One region of the Paenibacillus sp. FSL E2-0190 genome, then DNA from elsewhere that is predicted to be linked to it. Evidence: riboswitches for the same ligand, from Rfam matches in the RefSeq annotation. Region 1 holds a riboswitch; each other region holds the start of a gene.

What was found. A riboswitch is a leader RNA that binds a small molecule or an ion and turns the genes downstream of it on or off. The one in region 1 is predicted to bind cobalamin.
Region 2: it holds a riboswitch for cobalamin, as region 1 does, so the genes downstream of both, NST25_RS03900 (S-layer homology domain-containing protein) here and NST25_RS04560 (DUF4430 domain-containing protein) in region 1, are expected to answer to the same signal.
Region 3: it holds a riboswitch for cobalamin, as region 1 does, so the genes downstream of both, NST25_RS02380 (anaerobic ribonucleoside triphosphate reductase) here and NST25_RS04560 (DUF4430 domain-containing protein) in region 1, are expected to answer to the same signal.

Annotation. Positions count from the first base shown of each region.
Region 1 is NZ_CP150306.1:1,072,110-1,077,611, forward strand. Features, by position in the region: gene NST25_RS04555 (glycosyltransferase) at 1-933, shown strand, start outside; cobalamin riboswitch at 1,061-1,264, shown strand; gene NST25_RS04560 (DUF4430 domain-containing protein) at 1,434-3,998, shown strand; gene NST25_RS04565 (methyl-accepting chemotaxis protein) at 4,200-5,502, shown strand, end outside.
Region 2 is NZ_CP150306.1:901,281-906,782, forward strand. Features, by position in the region: gene arcC (carbamate kinase) at 1-614, shown strand, start outside; gene NST25_RS03885 (hypothetical protein) at 807-1,388, shown strand; gene NST25_RS03890 (transposase) at 1,410-1,703, shown strand; gene NST25_RS03895 (cellulase family glycosylhydrolase) at 1,773-3,494, opposite strand; cobalamin riboswitch at 3,836-4,037, shown strand; gene NST25_RS03900 (S-layer homology domain-containing protein) at 4,200-5,502, shown strand, end outside.
Region 3 is NZ_CP150306.1:543,260-548,761, reverse strand. Features, by position in the region: tRNA gene NST25_RS02390 (tRNA-Thr) at 103-174, opposite strand; gene NST25_RS02385 (MTH1187 family thiamine-binding protein) at 267-575, opposite strand; cobalamin riboswitch at 954-1,189, shown strand; gene NST25_RS02380 (anaerobic ribonucleoside triphosphate reductase) at 1,431-3,416, shown strand; gene nrdG (anaerobic ribonucleoside-triphosphate reductase activating protein) at 3,413-3,928, shown strand; gene NST25_RS02370 (ribonucleoside-diphosphate reductase subunit alpha) at 3,984-5,502, shown strand, end outside.

The DNA of each region.
Region 1 (5,502 bases):
GCTTGGTCGCAAGGCAATCCTTTATTTACGGTTTCGAATAAAAAGCTGCAACCGGGTTACCGTAAGGCGATTCTGAAGTATTTCCTGAGCAGTGATCGTGAAGCGTTCAAGAATCGGGAATTCCGAAAGAACTATGTCGCGGCAGCTCGGCCTGCTCTGCAAAATGTGTACAATGAAGCCCGTTCCCAACTGGCTTCCCCGCTGGCGCGCTGGATCAGCCGCAGCCGATTTCGACTCTTAATCTCCGGCTCCATTACGGGTATTCTGGTGATTATTGCAATTATCGTATTCAGTATGCTGCGTCCGGATGATACGAAGACGGCTCTGCCGGGGACAAGCCCTGAGCCGACCCCTGTTCAGAGTGCAGGCAATATGCTGCCTCCAGCTTCAGTATACTTGAAGGATCAGAGCGTCGAAGGAGATAAGGGGAGCAGCATATTGGTGTTCACCTTCGCAAGTGCAGATGACTGTGTGCAGTTTCAACCGACTGAGATTAGTTTAATGTCTTCGTCTACAGAGATAGATAAAAGCTTTAAGGTCGCTGCTACAAATGGGACTTGTCCAGTGCCGTCAACGGATGGGACGGATGAGGGAAACGCTGCTGACGAGTCAGATGCCGCTGGCACTACTGGAGGAACAGCAGAAGGTGCAGATGCTACTAATGCTGTAGCTGATGCATCTCCGTCTCCTACGCCTTCCTCTAATACTGAGGACAGCACTGGGTTGCCTTCCGCAACAGCTGTGACTGAAGGTGAACAACCTTCCTATCAGGTTGAGGTTACATTGGAGCCTGGAGCGACAATTCTAGAGAAAAGTATGATCAAAGCCGGAAGATTTACATTGATCGTAGATCCCGACCCTAATATTCCACCAGCTTCTGATTCAAGTGCTGAACCCTCCCCGACTGCAAGTCCGGATGGAACAGTCGAATAACAAGCTTTCTGAACAGCAATAACTACCGGAAGGTGGCGTATTGCTGTTCATTTTTTTGCTGCCCATACTAAGCTTTTCTATAGACATGCTATGTATTAATAGATATGATTATGGATGTCAAAATAAGATACTACATACTGGAAAAGGTGCAGACTCTATCAATCTAGTCGTCTGCTTAAAAGGGAAGTCCGGTGCAAGAGTCCGGCGCGGTCCCGCCACTGTATGTGCGGAGCGTTTCTTCTATAAACCACTGCCCCGAAGGTAGGGTGGGAAGGTGAAGAACAGCGATGAAGCATTAGCCAGGAGACCTGCCTTTTTCGTGAGCGTTTCTATTCTTCGTGGGGTAAGAATGTGGAACATATACAGATGGACTGTTGGCAGGAAGCAAGCGCCGCAGCCTCGATTTGTAATCTTCCCTGACCGCCCTCCAAAGGGGCGGTCTTTATGTTATGCATCTTATTCCCGGCAGTACCCATTCTTATACAGAAAGAGGTTAAACAATGAAGAAAATCATGTCTTCCAAGTTTGTAGCACTTGGGCTGGCCTTATTCATGGTCATTTCAATTCTAGGAACATCTCTTGCTCCGGCAGGACAAATATTTGCAGAAGCGAGCGCTGGCGCCGGTCTGGAGGCAACTGCTGCGGAGCGGATTAATGTTGCGGATGCGACTTATGCGGCTGCAGAATATCTCTTGAAAGGTGGCGTGCAATCGGATTGGCAAGCCATTGGATTAGCGCAAGGAGGGTACAAGCTGCCGGCTAGTTACCTTTCAGAGCTTGAGAAAAAAGTAAAGGATGCAGCTGGCGATTTCACCAATGTAACCGATTATGCTCGAATCGTGCTCGCAGTGAGAGCGATTGGTGCAGATCCTACTAGCTTTGCTGGTAACGGAACGACTCCTGGCTATAATCTGATTGAGAAAATTTATAATAATAGCAAGCTCAGTGAACAGACGCTTAATAATCCGGTATATGCTTTACTTGCGCTGGATTCTGGTAAATATAATATCCCAAGTGACGCGAAATGGACGGCGGATAAGCTCCTTACGGAGATTCTCTCCAAACAGAATCCGGATGGGGGCTTTGCACTAACCTCAGGCGCAAGTGAGCCTGATATGACAGCGATAACCTTGACGGCTCTGGCGGCACATAAAAATAATCCCGAAGCCTACTTAGCAGGGCTACAAGCCGTAGCTTGGTTATCTGCAGCTCAAGATAGCCATGGGGGTTACGGTGACAGTGCTGAAAGTAGCGCACAAGCAATCCTTGGACTCACATCCTTCGGAGTTGATCCTAGTGGATTAGAATACACCAAAAACAAAGTGGATCTAATGGAGAACCTGCTCAGCTATCGTCTAGCTGATGGTAGCTTCACCCATAGCCGTGGTGGAAGCAGTAATACTCTGGCGACAGAGCAAGGGCTTCAGGCGCTGGTTGCCTATAATTTGCTGTATAAAGGAAGCAACAGTAAGCTATACGATTTTTCCAAATCCTCCATTCAGAGCTCACTCATCTACGCTCCAGTAACGATTGAGGGACCACAGGCCACGTTGGCACAAGGGTACGCCTATGCTGGCAACGCACTTGGAGCGTTAGAGAAGCTGGCGCTTCAAACGAACTTGCCGATCACGAATCCTTCGGGCAGTTATGTGACTGGCATCGGAAATATTGCTGCTGGAAGCTTTGGTGGTTATGACGGATGGATGTATGTTGTATCGCGTGACGGAAAATGGATTAATCCCGATGTAGGCATGAGTGATTTTGTACTTAAAGATTCAGATCAGGTACTGGTTTATTATGCCGGAGACGACACTAAGCTTGTGGATTCCGTTACGCTTTCCAAAGCAAATCTTAAAGAGGGCGATTCTTTTACCGTCACTGTAACTAGTAAGACGTGGAAATGGGACGCTGCTACGAATACTTCCTCTCCTGTAACTGCAAAAGCTGCGGGTGTTCAGGTCCAAATTGGAGCTCACAAGGTAACGACGAATGCTAAAGGTGAGGCCGTATTCTCAGGAAATCTGCCCGCAGGTGACTATACACTGACTGTAACTGGCTACCGTGAAGGCAAAGCCCCAACGATTGCTAAATATACAAAAGCTCTAAAGGTGATTTCTAAGAATGTAACAGCTTCGCTTACCGTTGAAGGCCCGGAAGGGTTGATTAGTGAGGGGACTTTAAAAGCCTCCAATGCCCTTGAAGCATTGCAACAACTAGGGTCTACCGATGATTTTAAAGTAGATATCACCAAATCGTCTTATGGCAACTTTGTATCAGGTATCCATGGAGTTTCGCAAGGTACTTACGACGGATGGTGGAGCTTCGTGGTATCACGCGGCGGGGAGTGGATATATCCAAGTGTGGGTATGGATGCGTTCGAACTACAGGAATCCGATCGTGTGCTTGTCTATTATGCAGGAGAAAATACACAGGTTGTAGATGCTGTGGTGCTTACCCCATCACAGCCAAAAGCTAATGAAGCTTTTACTGTAAAGGTTTCACAGAAAAAGTGGGTGTGGAATCAGGACAGCTTCACTTCTGATCCGGTTACCTCACCAGCTGCAGGTGTGCAGGTTTCGATTGGTGATAAGAAGGTAATCACGAATGAACAAGGTGTAGCTGTTGTTGATGGGGGTCTCCCGGCAAATAGCTATACACTGACTGTTACCGGTTATGCTAAAGACAGCGTACCGAGCGTAGCGCGTTATACTCAGTCTCTGACTGTCGGATCGTCTGTTATTGCTCCAGCAAAAGCTACCGCTACCCTCTCAGTGATTGGAGATAGCCGGAAAGGAACCATCCTAGCCAGTACAACAGTAGCTCTAAAAGAGGGCGAAACGGCTTATAGCTTACTAGTCAGTCAATTAGGGACTAAGGTAGTATCATCCGGCAACGCTGGAAGCATCTACGTGAAATCTATTGACGGGTTGGCTGAATTTGATGGAGGCCCAAGCAGCGGATGGAAGTATAAAACGAACCGGGATGCGGATCCAAGCATCAGTGCAGACAGTTATATTTTGCAGAACGGTGATACTTTGTACTGGTACTATACCTCTGGAGAATAAGGAAGAGGAAGTTTGAGTAGGCGGGCACAGGGATTCGGAGTAATAGCGGATCGGGTGCCCGTCCTTTTTATATTTGAGGAAAGTCGTTTTATGACAATATATACTTTTATTCGACACAATATTTAAAAAATCATCAAACTCTTAGCCCTTCCGACCGATAAAAATAGATAGATCATAAGATAATGTGAAGGCGGAGTGTAGATGAAAAATTTGAAAGTGAAATACAAAATAGGGTTGCTTTTGGTATTCGCTGTAATCATGGTTAATGTTGTAGGTGGCATAGGCATCATTACGATGACCCAAATGGCCGAAAAAACAAATGAGACATATAATGAAAATTTATTGCCTGTTTCTTACGTAGGGCAGATGCGTACGAATAATCGGGCTATTGAATCCTATCTTTTGGAGCGTTTGATTAGCGTAAATGCCAGCAAAAACAAAGAACTTTCTGAGAGTATCCAAGTGAAGGTTCAGGATAATAATGAACTTATGAACAAGGTGAAAGCGATTCAGTATAATGATCCTGCTATTGTAAGTAAAATCAAAGAGTATGAGTCCTTTTTGCCAGATTATCGTGCACAGCGGGATAACATTATAAAGATTGCTGATAGTAATCATAATCAAGAGGCCTATAAAGTATTTTCAGGCGAATTTAACGAATCCCGTGAAAAAATGATCAACCTACTTAAAGGAATTAGTGATTCTTTGCTTAAAGATGCTGATGAACACAATTCAGATTCCATGGCAACCGCTAAAAGCATGCGGGTAAACAATACTATAATGATTACGTTCGCCTGGGTGATTTGTTTCGTAATTAGTATTGCAATTATTCGACTGATAACAAAACCCCTTAAAGAACTGCAAGGACTAATGAAGCGGGCAGAAGATGGAGATTTGACCGTGGTAGCAACGTACACCGCTAAGGATGAGATCGGCCAAATTAACAGTTCATTTAACAATATGCTGCAGGGCTTGCGGAAGATGATGCAAGGGATTGCAGAGAGTGCAGAACTGCTGTCAGCTTCATCGGAAGAGATGAGCGCTAGTGCTGAGCAGACCTCATTGGCTTCACAAATGATCGCTGTATCTTCTGGAGAGATTGCTGCGGGATTTGATGAACAGACAGAGAGCATTAACAGTACAACACGTTCCATAAAAGCAATGACCAATGATATTGCAGCCGTAGAGGGCAGCAGCTATGAAATGTCGGATCTAATGGGAGTAGTTTCCGGTTCATCGGATCGTGGAGTAGAGGCTGTAGACCAAATCATTGTGCAGATGAAGGAAATTGACCTCAGTGTAACTCAGAGTCAGGAGATTGTTTCTAATCTAGGGACATTGTCACAAGAGATTAATACAATTATTACAACGATTAACGGTATTGCTACACAGACGAATCTGCTTGCGCTCAACGCTTCTATAGAAGCAGCACGGGCCGGTGAGCATGGACGGGGATTTGCTGTAGTTGCTGGAGAAATTCGTAATCTGGCGGAAGCAACTAGAA
Region 2 (5,502 bases), 170 kb from region 1:
TCATTACTCAGGTCGAGGTTAGCAAAAATGATCCGAATTTTCAGTCTCCCTCGAAACCAGTGGGCTCCTTCTTCACGCTTGAGCAAGCAGAGGAGATGAAGCGTGCCAAGCCAGATTGGGTCATCATTGAGGATTCAGGACGAGGTTACCGCCGTGTTGTTCCATCGCCTAAGCCGATTGATATCGTTGAAAAAGACGTCATTAAATCACTCATTGAGACGGGTTATGTGGTAATCGCTGTTGGCGGAGGCGGGATTCCTGTGATCAAAACCGAAAATAATACCTACGAAGGTATCGATGCAGTCATTGACAAAGACTTTGCTACAAGTCTGCTGGCCGAACAGATCGATGCAGAATCTCTTATCATTACAACAGGAGTTCCTCAGGTATGTGTGAATTTCGGTACGCCTGAGCAGAAGGCTCTTGAAGAAGTTACAGCGGCAGAAATGTTGGTATATGCGGAGCAGGGTCATTTTCCTGCTGGCAGTATGCAGCCTAAAATTGAAGCAAGTCTTGGCTTTTTGAAAAAAGAGGGACGCAGAGTTATCATTACCAATCCGGAAAATATGAAAGCTGCGATGAGCCAACAGGCTGGCACACATATTGTAAATTAATAGGATCTAATTTATCTCATCATTTCATGGAGACCGCCACTGATCTAAATCAGGGCGGTTTTTTGACATATTCATGAATTGTTATCTAACTGTTGCTTTCAGATGGCCATATTCTGGTGAATAAAAGGAAGATAAGAGGTAAAACTATGTCCACTATAGAGAAAAAAATACATTAAAATGCGGGGGTAAAAGATGATATCGAATAAAGGAACAACACAACGTTTTACCAGGGCTACAATTCTTTGTTGTATTTGTGCATGTACGGTATTGCTAAGTGGTTGCACTAAAGCAGCGGATGAGACTCAAGTGCCTACTCCAACAGCTCAAGTAGAAACCGCAGCACCTTCTGCAGAAGCAACTACACCTGTACCTACGAATAACGCAACAGAACAACCCCTAACATCTGCGTCACCCGGCTCAAATACTGGGAAACTTCCAGAGGGGGTTAGCATTCAGAGAGTTATCAAGGAGGTTTCGTTAAAAGATAACTATCATAAAAAGGTTGAGCTGCTAACTGACGGAGGCAAGCGGGTCACCATCACAGATCCGAATCAAAAGATTGTTTTGCAGCAGATTGAATATGACGGAAGGATCACTGCGGTTAAGGGTAAACAGGTTACTGTTCAAGTGGAGGGCGGTAAAGAGCAAACCTTAACGATTCCTGATCATATAGTCATTGAAGATGAAGACAAGCTCGGATTGAACAATGGCGTTGAAATCGAGTGGACGGTAAATGCAGACGGACAAATCGAAAGTGTGGAACTGGACGATTAAAAAATTACCGAGGTGAGCTGGATGAAATTTCTAATCGTACTTGGTAGTATTCTTGTTCCCATTGTTATGCTGATGTTACAGGGGAAATCGATAAAGTGGCGTATGGTTTTTAATGTTGTTTCGATCTTAAGTACGATTATCTTTGGAAATATTTCTGCCTTGGCAATTTACGAAATATTAAGAGATCATGCTGTATTTATGACCTCGATCCATGCGATATTTTTAAATCCAATGTTTCTTATTACCGGAGCCTATCTTGGCGTTTATTTAATTTATCGGTTGATGATAATTTCGTATGACGAGGTTTATATGTGATCGGTGCAATACAAATAGGGATGTTCCTGCGAAGGACACCCCTATTTGTGTTGTTAACAGGACGGGGGGTTAAGAGGACTTTCCTACAACGTTTGTTCCGCTCTTCGTGATCTTGTAGGTGATGATATCACCATTCCAGAAGTGGAACTTCAGGATTACCTCGCCGTCTTTAACATCTTTAAAGAACGCGGGAAGCAGCTTGATTTCTTTAGTGTTATAAGAAGGTGAGAAGGTATTGCCGAATTCCTTAAATGGAGTCCAGTCCTGCGGACCTGCATTGCCACCAGCGGTATATACAGCTTCCATTGTGGCAAGCTGGTTACCATTAAAGGTGGTCGGAATGGCAAAGGATTCAGTCGTGCCTTTTGCATCGCTTAATTTAGCTGTGTCATACACAATCACCTTAAGTCTCCACGCAACACCCTTGTTGAATTTCAGAGTCAGCACGGCATTTTCACCGTATTTTTGGGAAGCTGTGAGCTTTTTAAGTTGGCTGGCTTTGAGGATGAGCTCCTCACCATTTAAGGTGTAATCTTTACCTTTGGTCAGATACTTTCCGTTGGCACTAATGGTGGTTAGCTTATTTCCGTTCAGGTTCAGCTTAACCTTGGTATCTTTGATTTGTGCACCTTTTTTTAGGTAGACCAAATCGCTTTCGGTGCTGGAGGAACGCTCCTTCAGACCAGACATTAATACATTGTGGAGTTCAGGATCAGACCACTTATAAGTTTTACGGTTGAAATGCTGCCCGTTATCCCAGAGCATGGAAGTCATTTTCTTTTCTTTCAAATAATAAGTCAGATACTCAAAGAATTTAAGCTTCTCGCCCTGTTCAATCACACCCGTGTCTTTATCGAAACCTAATAAACCAAATTCGCCGACGATGACAGGGATGCCTTTAGCTACAAATGTATTGTAAACGTTATCAAAAGTTTGAGTGATATCGTTTTTTGTATCTTTTTCAAACGTGGTGTAGCCGGCAATGTTCACACTAAAAGGCCAGAAGCCATAGAAGTGAACGGTCGCAATAATATTTGGATCGTTCAGAGCCGTAATCGTCTTATAGAGATGATCCATTCTTGTTTGCGTAGGTGAAGACTCTAATGAAGGTAATACAAGTGGGCGGAGGTCGTTTTTCCCACCGGATTTCCGCACGATTTGATAGAAAGAGTTATTAAGTTCAGTAAGCATTTGCTCCATTTTTGCTTCGTCTGTGCTTCCACCATCGGTGAACCGAGGCTCATTTATGCTCTCGAACATCAGCTTATCGGATTTGTCCTTGAAGCGATCGGCAATTTGAGTCCAGGCTGCATCATAACGCGCCAGCGTTTCATCGTGTTTTTCTTCCATATGGCTTACCCATAGCCAGGAATCATGATGGACATTAATCATGACATAAAGCTTGGCGTCCAGTGCCCAGCCGACAACTTCTTCCACACGGTCGAGGTAGGCCTTTTCTAGGGTATAGTCTGGTGCCGCACCCATGTGAGTATCCCAGGTCACAGGAATCCGAATGCTTTTATAGCCTTGAGCGGCGATCTTTTTAATAAGATCTTGGGTCACACGTGGATTGCCCCAGGAGGTTTCATCCTCACCTGTAGCATCTAAAGTATTGCCAAGGTTCCATCCGGGCTGCATTTCGTCTACATAGGATTGGATCTTACTCTTTGGCGCTGCCTTAGCTTGTTGCTCGTCCTTAGTTGCAGCTGCGGCCATGGATGAGAACAGAGAGAGCAGAAGAGCGGTGACAAGTGTCAATGATAAGAAGGATTTCTGGATTCGCGTAGTCATTGAATTCTCCTTTGTGAGATAAATTTAGGATGCTTGGACCTGGCTTTGACGCTGTACTCGGTGGTTAGATGAACACAAACACCTCCAGTTTTATTTTGTAAACGCTTTCTGAATATACCCTAACATAGAATACACTTAGCGAGTACCTTACTAATTTGTGGTAAATTCATATAAGAATTAGTGATTTAAATTAATTTACCCCACAGTTGGATAAAGAAATTATTTGAATAACCCTACTCGTAGAAATTGGTTATTCAATAGGATTATCTCTAGCTGCCCGTTATACAAAAAAGAAATATAACATGACAAAAGCATATATATTAGATATGATGAAGCATGAAAATTTAAAATTAGAAATAGGTGCCAACTATGAATGTTGCGGAAGTACAATCATAGATTGGTTAAATGGAAAGCGGGTGTGAATCCCGCGCGGTCCCGCCGCTGTGAAAGAGGAGTCCTTGCAAAATGCCACTGGGAAACTGGGAAGGCAGCAAGGGTGATGATACTTGAGCCAGAATATCTGCCTTTTTCTGTTACACCATCAAACTCTACGATCGATAGAGAGGTGCTTGAATAGTGTTTGCCAGCTATTATTGTGGTTCACTATCTTAACCTCTTGACGTTTATGTTGAGTGGTTTTTTTGTGGTTATGAGAAAGTTTATTCTGTTTTTTATCATAGGTATGAAGGGAAGGGTTATGGAAAAATGAAGAAAAATAAGTTTTTAGCGTGGTTACTTATTGTAGCTGTATTTATTACGACATTCTCTACAAGTGTAATCCCGGCTCAAGCAGATGGAGCAAGCTCTACCCTTAAAGGGTATGTATCTGTATCCGTGGAGAAATTCACCTTAGGCCAAGGGTATATTAAGGAACCTATTAAAGTTCCGATTTATGAAGGCGATAATGGCGCATCTTTAATAACACGTGCGCTAGGTGATGGGAATTATAGATATTTAGGAAATATAGATAGTGGTTTTTATTTATCAGAAGTTAAAGATAGTGGCAGAAGCGAAGTCAATATTCCACAATATATTTTAGATATGATTTCAGCCGATGGGAATACAGTCGGCACTAAAGCAGACTCAGAGTGGTTAAGTCAGTTTGACTACACCTCCATGTCGGGTTGGATGTATGCAGTAAATAATGTGTTTCCTCCGTTTGGGATGACCGATTATAAGCCTCAAGACGGTGACATCATTCGAACTCAGTTCACCACTTATGGCTATGGTTCTGATCTTGGCGGCTGGGGGGAAATCCCAGTTCAACTTGCCAATAAGGATGCTTTAACTGCGGAAATCGCCGAGATTAACAGTGCCCCTAATAAAGAAACTATTTTGGACAGACCAGTAGTGCAATCGGCAGTTTATGAAGCCTATTCCGTGCTCGAAAACATGGCAAGCTCTCAAATAAGTGTAGATCATGCGCTTGTCGGTCTTAATAATGCATTAGACATAGAACCCCCTGTTATTACAGTAAGTGGCATACAAGATAAACAGGAAGTATCCAATAAAGAAATAAGCTTCAAAGTAGCTGTCACAGACAATGTATATAGTGACATTACTCCAGAAGTGAAGCTGAATGGAGTTACTTTATCACCTGCAAATGGGGAGTACAAAGCTACTCTGAATTCAGGCAGTAATGCAATTACTGTAACGGCTCTTGACGGAGCTGGAAACAAAACAAATGTAACTTATCAGGTTACTTACAAACTGGAAACTACAGTTGCCGTCAAACAACAGTTAGATAAAAACCTTGCTTATATTTTAAATACTGTAAAGAATCCAACGTTTGGAACAGGCAGCGGAGAATGGTCGATCCTTTCTCTGGCCCGGGCGAACTATACAGTACCTAACGGTTATTACGATCTTTATTACAACAATGTAGCTACGAAAATAGCATCAACCATTAAAGAGGATGGAAAACTCGACGCCAATAAAAGCACAGAGAATTCCAGAGCAATATTAGGACTTACCTCTATCGGAAAAGATATCACAAATGTTGCGGGAT
Region 3 (5,502 bases), 530 kb from region 1:
ACTCGACTAAAGGTTAGAAGAATGTTAGAAGTTGATGCTTGTACAAAAAAAGGCGCAGTTCCAAAAACCCGGGAACACGCGCCACTATCGACTTTGTAAGGATGCTGGTGAAGGGAATTGAACCCCCGGCCTACGCATTACGAGTGCGTTGCTCTACCCCTGAGCTACACCAGCTTAACGCTGTTTTTCTGCCAAACAAAAAATATTATACAACTTTCAGCCAGAAACGCAAGCCTATTCTCCCTGTTTTCCGCCCTTCTAAACTGCTAATCCACCTGTAGCTTACGCTCCACAGACTCTAACTTTCCACGGCTAGTAGAGGGTTTATCGCGGCGGTCGTCTATTTTAAGTGAGGTAGAGACACGTTCTGCACCTGCGGAAAAAGGAGACTCATGCAAAGCTTCTACCGCGGCAAAAATGCGTTGCAGAGGCCCTTCGATGATCGTCCCCATGGACGTAAGTTCATAAGTAATCCCTTCTACTGTCTTCAGCACCCGCTGCATATCCGCAACATAGCTGCTAAGACTGGTACTGCCTGTTCCAATTGGAATAACTGTAACTTCAGCAATAGGCATGAGAATACCTCCTCGAAATTTTATAGTAGCTGTCTCCTTCCATTGTAACAATTCCACCGCTCTGTCACAAACTAAGCAAGATTATCCTCCCTTATCTCTTCTATTTCTTCTGATTACTCCAAAATATGACTTTGGGCTAAGGGTATTTTCTCATGAGCAAATTCTAGGGTCATCTGCACTATATTTATGGACTCTTTGTGGCATCTTTTCGGACAATTTATGAATCATTTCGCATCTCCCTGTGGATCAATTGTGGATTACTTATGGACAGCCTGTGGATCATTTGTGGAGTACTTTTAAAGAACCCGCTCCCCGCGCGGGTTTTCTAAAAAACTGTTTACAAACACAACATCTTGGGTTATTTTTATCTAACGACAACAAAATATAGTGGAGACAGGCGCTTTGATCCTTAACCGGATTTAGAGCTTAATAGGGAAGCGCGGTGAGAATCCGCTGCGGTCCCGCCACTGTAACCGGATGGCCTTCTTAAGCTTCTGGGAAGCTTGAGAATCCACATCTCCCGGCAAATGCCACTGAGGGTTAGGAACACCCTTGGGAAGGCGCCGAGAGATCCCACGGAAGCCAGGAGACCTACCTGTTTCGACGACACCAACTATTGATGCCTGCGAGGAACAGGGATGGTGTCCGCATGCGGTCATCTACGTAGAGACCTCTGCAAATATCCGTGTGGATATTTACATAACGCATCGGGCATTTTCTGCCATCCTCGGGTAGGGGATGCTTTTTTTATGTAATCTGAACAAATATACGACTGCTTATAGCAGTCCAACTTCTTATGGATATATGGATTTGATGATAGATGTTTTTCTTTTATACTGAGAGGAGAGCTGTACAATGACGTTGTTGGAGAGACAATTTAATGGAGTAGAAAATGCACGGGAAGTTCTTTTAGAAGAGCTCATTGATTTAGGCCGGGATATTATCGACAGTCGGGATATGGACCTATTGCGCGAGAATGCCAATTTGAATGGAGAGAGTTTCTCCGGTAAAATGAGCAAGTTCGGCAGTGAATATTCAAAATGGTACGCCCGCAATTTTACGATGCCGCCACAGCTAGTGCAGGCTATTGATGACAATGTCGTCTATGTGCATGATCTGGATCAATACGCGATTGGAACGACGAACTGTATTTTTATCCCGTTTGATAAACTTCTCCGTGAAGGTTTCAATACCGGCAACGGCAGCGTTCGTCCTCCGAACTCAATAATGACAGCTATGTCTCTGGTAGCGATTATTTTCCAATCCCAGCAAAATGCTCAATATGGTGGTGTATCCGCCAATAAACTCGATTACGATCTGGCACCTTATGTAACCAAATCCTTCGCCAAGCTGTTCCGCAAGGGTCTGGATTATTTTGAAGAAGGACAAGCTGACGAATCTTTGGGCGAGATTACGATGAGCCGGACCGATCTGGCGGAGTCATATCCAAGAGCGTTCCGTTTTGCACTAAAGGAAACCGAAATCGAAACCCTGCAAGCGGCTGAAAGTATGGTACATAATCTGAATACCATGTCCAGCCGATCCGGTGGACAAATACCGTTTACCAGCATCAACTACGGTACTTGTACTTCACCAGAAGGTCAGCTTGTGATCAGTTCTCTGCTAACCGCAACTATGAACGGACTTGGCAGCGGAGAAACACCAGTGTTCCCGATTCAAATCTTCAAATGCAAGCAAGGAATCAATCAACAGCAAGGCGATCCTAACTATGAACTGTTCCTAAAAGCAGCTGAATGTTCTGCGCGCAGACTATATCCAAACTTCGCTAATCTGGACGCTCCGCTCAACTTGCAGTATTATGATTCAAGTGATCCTGATACGGAGTTCGCTACAATGGGCTGCCGAACCCGAGTGCTCGGTGACCGTTTTGGGCGTAATCATTGCTCTGGGAAGGGCAACCTTTCCTTTAATACACTAAATCTGGTTCGGCTAGGTCTGGCACACGGCACAGTAACAGGCAGACGTACCGTCGCAGATGAAGCTGGCTTCTATGAAGATCTAAATCATTATATGGATATTGCGCTGGAAGGACTTCTCCATCGCTTCCACATCCAAACCGCACAAAAAGCTAAAGCTTCCGATTTCATGATGCGAGAAGGCGTTTGGGAAGGCGGCGAACATCTTGCACCCGATGACACTGTAGGCGATCTGCTGAAGCATGGCAGTCTGTCTCTTGGCTTCATCGGTATGGCGGAATGTATGAAAGCTATGTACGGCAAACACCATGGCGAGGATATGGAAGTTCATGCCAAGGCGCTGGCTATCGTGCGTCATATGCGGGACTATTGCGATCGGAAAAGTGAGGAACTGGATCTTAACATCACCCTGTTCGCAACTCCAGCAGAAGGTTTGTCCGGTAAATTCACCAAAGTTGACCGCAAGGTACTGGGTTCCATTCCGGGCGTAACCGACCGTGAATATTATACGAACTCTTTTCACATCCCTGTATACTTCGATCTGGGTGCTGCTCAGAAGATCAGCTTGGAAGCTCCTTTCCATGAATACTGCAATGCCGGGGCTATTTCTTATGTCGAATTAAACGGCAATGCCCGCAACAACCCATCGGCTTTTATCAAAATCATTAAATATGCGCTCGAACAACAGGTCAGTTATTTCAGCATTAACCATCCGATTGACCGCTGCTCCAGCTGTGGATACGAAGGCGTAATTGGGACAAACTGTCCTTCCTGCAACGCAAATGAGAATGACGTGCACATCCGCCGTTTGCGCAGAGTTACAGGTTATTTAACCGGCGACTATCAGACCCGCTTTAATGCCGCCAAACAAGCTGAAGTTCGGGATCGCGTTAAGCATCTATGAATATTTGCGGTTACTATCCGGAGTCGATTAACGAGGGAGAGGGCATGCGGGCCGTCCTCTTTCTCAGCGGCTGCCGCCATCGTTGCCCGGGATGTTTTAATCCCGAGACATGGAACTTTAAATATGGAGAAGTCTTCACCTTAGAACGACAACATGAAATCATTGCAGAAATCGCCGCTAACCCTTTGCTGGATGGTCTGACACTGGCAGGCGGCGATCCTTTTTTCTCAGCAGAAGAGTTGCTGGGGTTCATTCATGAGCTTCGCACTGTACTGCCAGGGTTCTCAATCTGGATTTACAGTGGTTATACGTACGAAGAACTTACAGCCCTTCCCGGTACGCCGGAGTGGAATCTACTTAAACAGTGTCAGGTGTTAATAGATGGAAGATTTGTAGAAGAACTGAAAGATACTACGCTTCTCTACCGGGGAAGCTCCAACCAACGCATTATCGACATTCCGGCCAGCATGAACGGCTCGGAGGTCTTTCTGTGGCAGCCTGCTGCGCTATAATATATCAATTTTTGATATTGAAAATTAATTTGAAATAAGAAGGGATGAACTAACCATGCCGCAATTCGTAGTAAAACCGGATAATCGCCAACTGGCTTTTGATGAGAACCGTCTTTCCGTCTACGCTGACCGTATTCTGGAAGGTCTCGATCAACTAAATAAAGAAACTTTGCTGCGTGGAGTGAATTCCAAACTGCGTCGTGACTCGGTAAGCGGAGAAGAAATCAGCAACGCCTTCACCATGAGCGCTCTAGAGCTTGTAACAAAAGAAGAGCCTAACTGGAAGTTCGCAGCTGCCCGCGCCCTTCTGACTACCCTTTATAAAAAAGCTGCCGTCCATCGCCGCTACAAAGCTTATCCAGAAGAGCCTTACGGTGAATTGTATCCACTAATTACGGATCTCGTGAAAAAAGGAATCTATCGCGAAGAACTTCTAAGTCATTACACCAAAGAACAAATTATCGAACTAGGCGGGTGTATCGATTATACACGCGACCTTTTGTTTGACTATATCGGTCTGCTTACGCTATCCGACCGTTATTTGGCGCATGATTTTGACGGCCGTGTAATGGAGCTTCCACAAGAACGTTATATGATTATTGCTATGTACCTGATGCACCGTGAGCCAGCTGAGAAACGTCTTGAGCTTGTAAAAGAAGCTTATTGGGCTATGAGCAACATCTATATGACTGCTGCTACACCTACAATGTCCAATGCCGGCAAAAAGGTCGCTGGACAGCTATCCAGCTGCTTTATTGATACTGTAGACGATTCCCTAGAGGGTATCTTTGACTCCAATACAGACGTAGCACGTCTAAGCAAAATGGGTGGCGGCATCGGCGTTTACCTTGGAAAAGTACGAGCACGTGGTTCGGATATCCGTGGCCACAAGAACACAAGCTCCGGCGTAATCCCTTGGATTCGCCAGTTGAACAATACAGCAGTCAGTGTAGACCAGTTGGGCACACGTAAAGGTGCTGTAGCTGTTTATCTTGATGTATTCCATAAAGATATTCTCGCTTTCCTCGATCTTAAGCTGAACAACGGTGACGAGCGCATGCGTGCACATGACGTGTTCCATGGCGTCTCCCTGCCTGACCTGTTCATGGAAGCTGTAGAATCGCGCAGCCATTGGAACCTCTTCTGCCCTCATGAGGTGAAAAAGGTCATGGGCTGGACAGATAAAAATGGCCGTCCACTAGGATTGGAAGATTTCTACGATGAAGAGCTTGGCAAAGGTACTTTCCGTGAAAAATATGCTGAGGCTACAGCGAACCTGGAATTATCCCGGATCACTGTTCCTGCGATCGACATCATGAAACGGATTATGAAATCACAGCTAGAGACGGGTACACCGTACATGTTCTACCGCGATACCGTGAACCGGACCAACCCAAACCGTCATCAAGGTATGGTTTTCTCCTCCAACCTGTGTACAGAAATTATGCAGAATCAGTCTGCAACAGTTATTGAGCAAGAAGAATTAGTAACTAAAGATGGCCAGACCCGGATCGTTATTTCCAAAATCCCTGGCGACTTCGTAGTCTGCAATCTGAATTCGATTCACTTAGCAC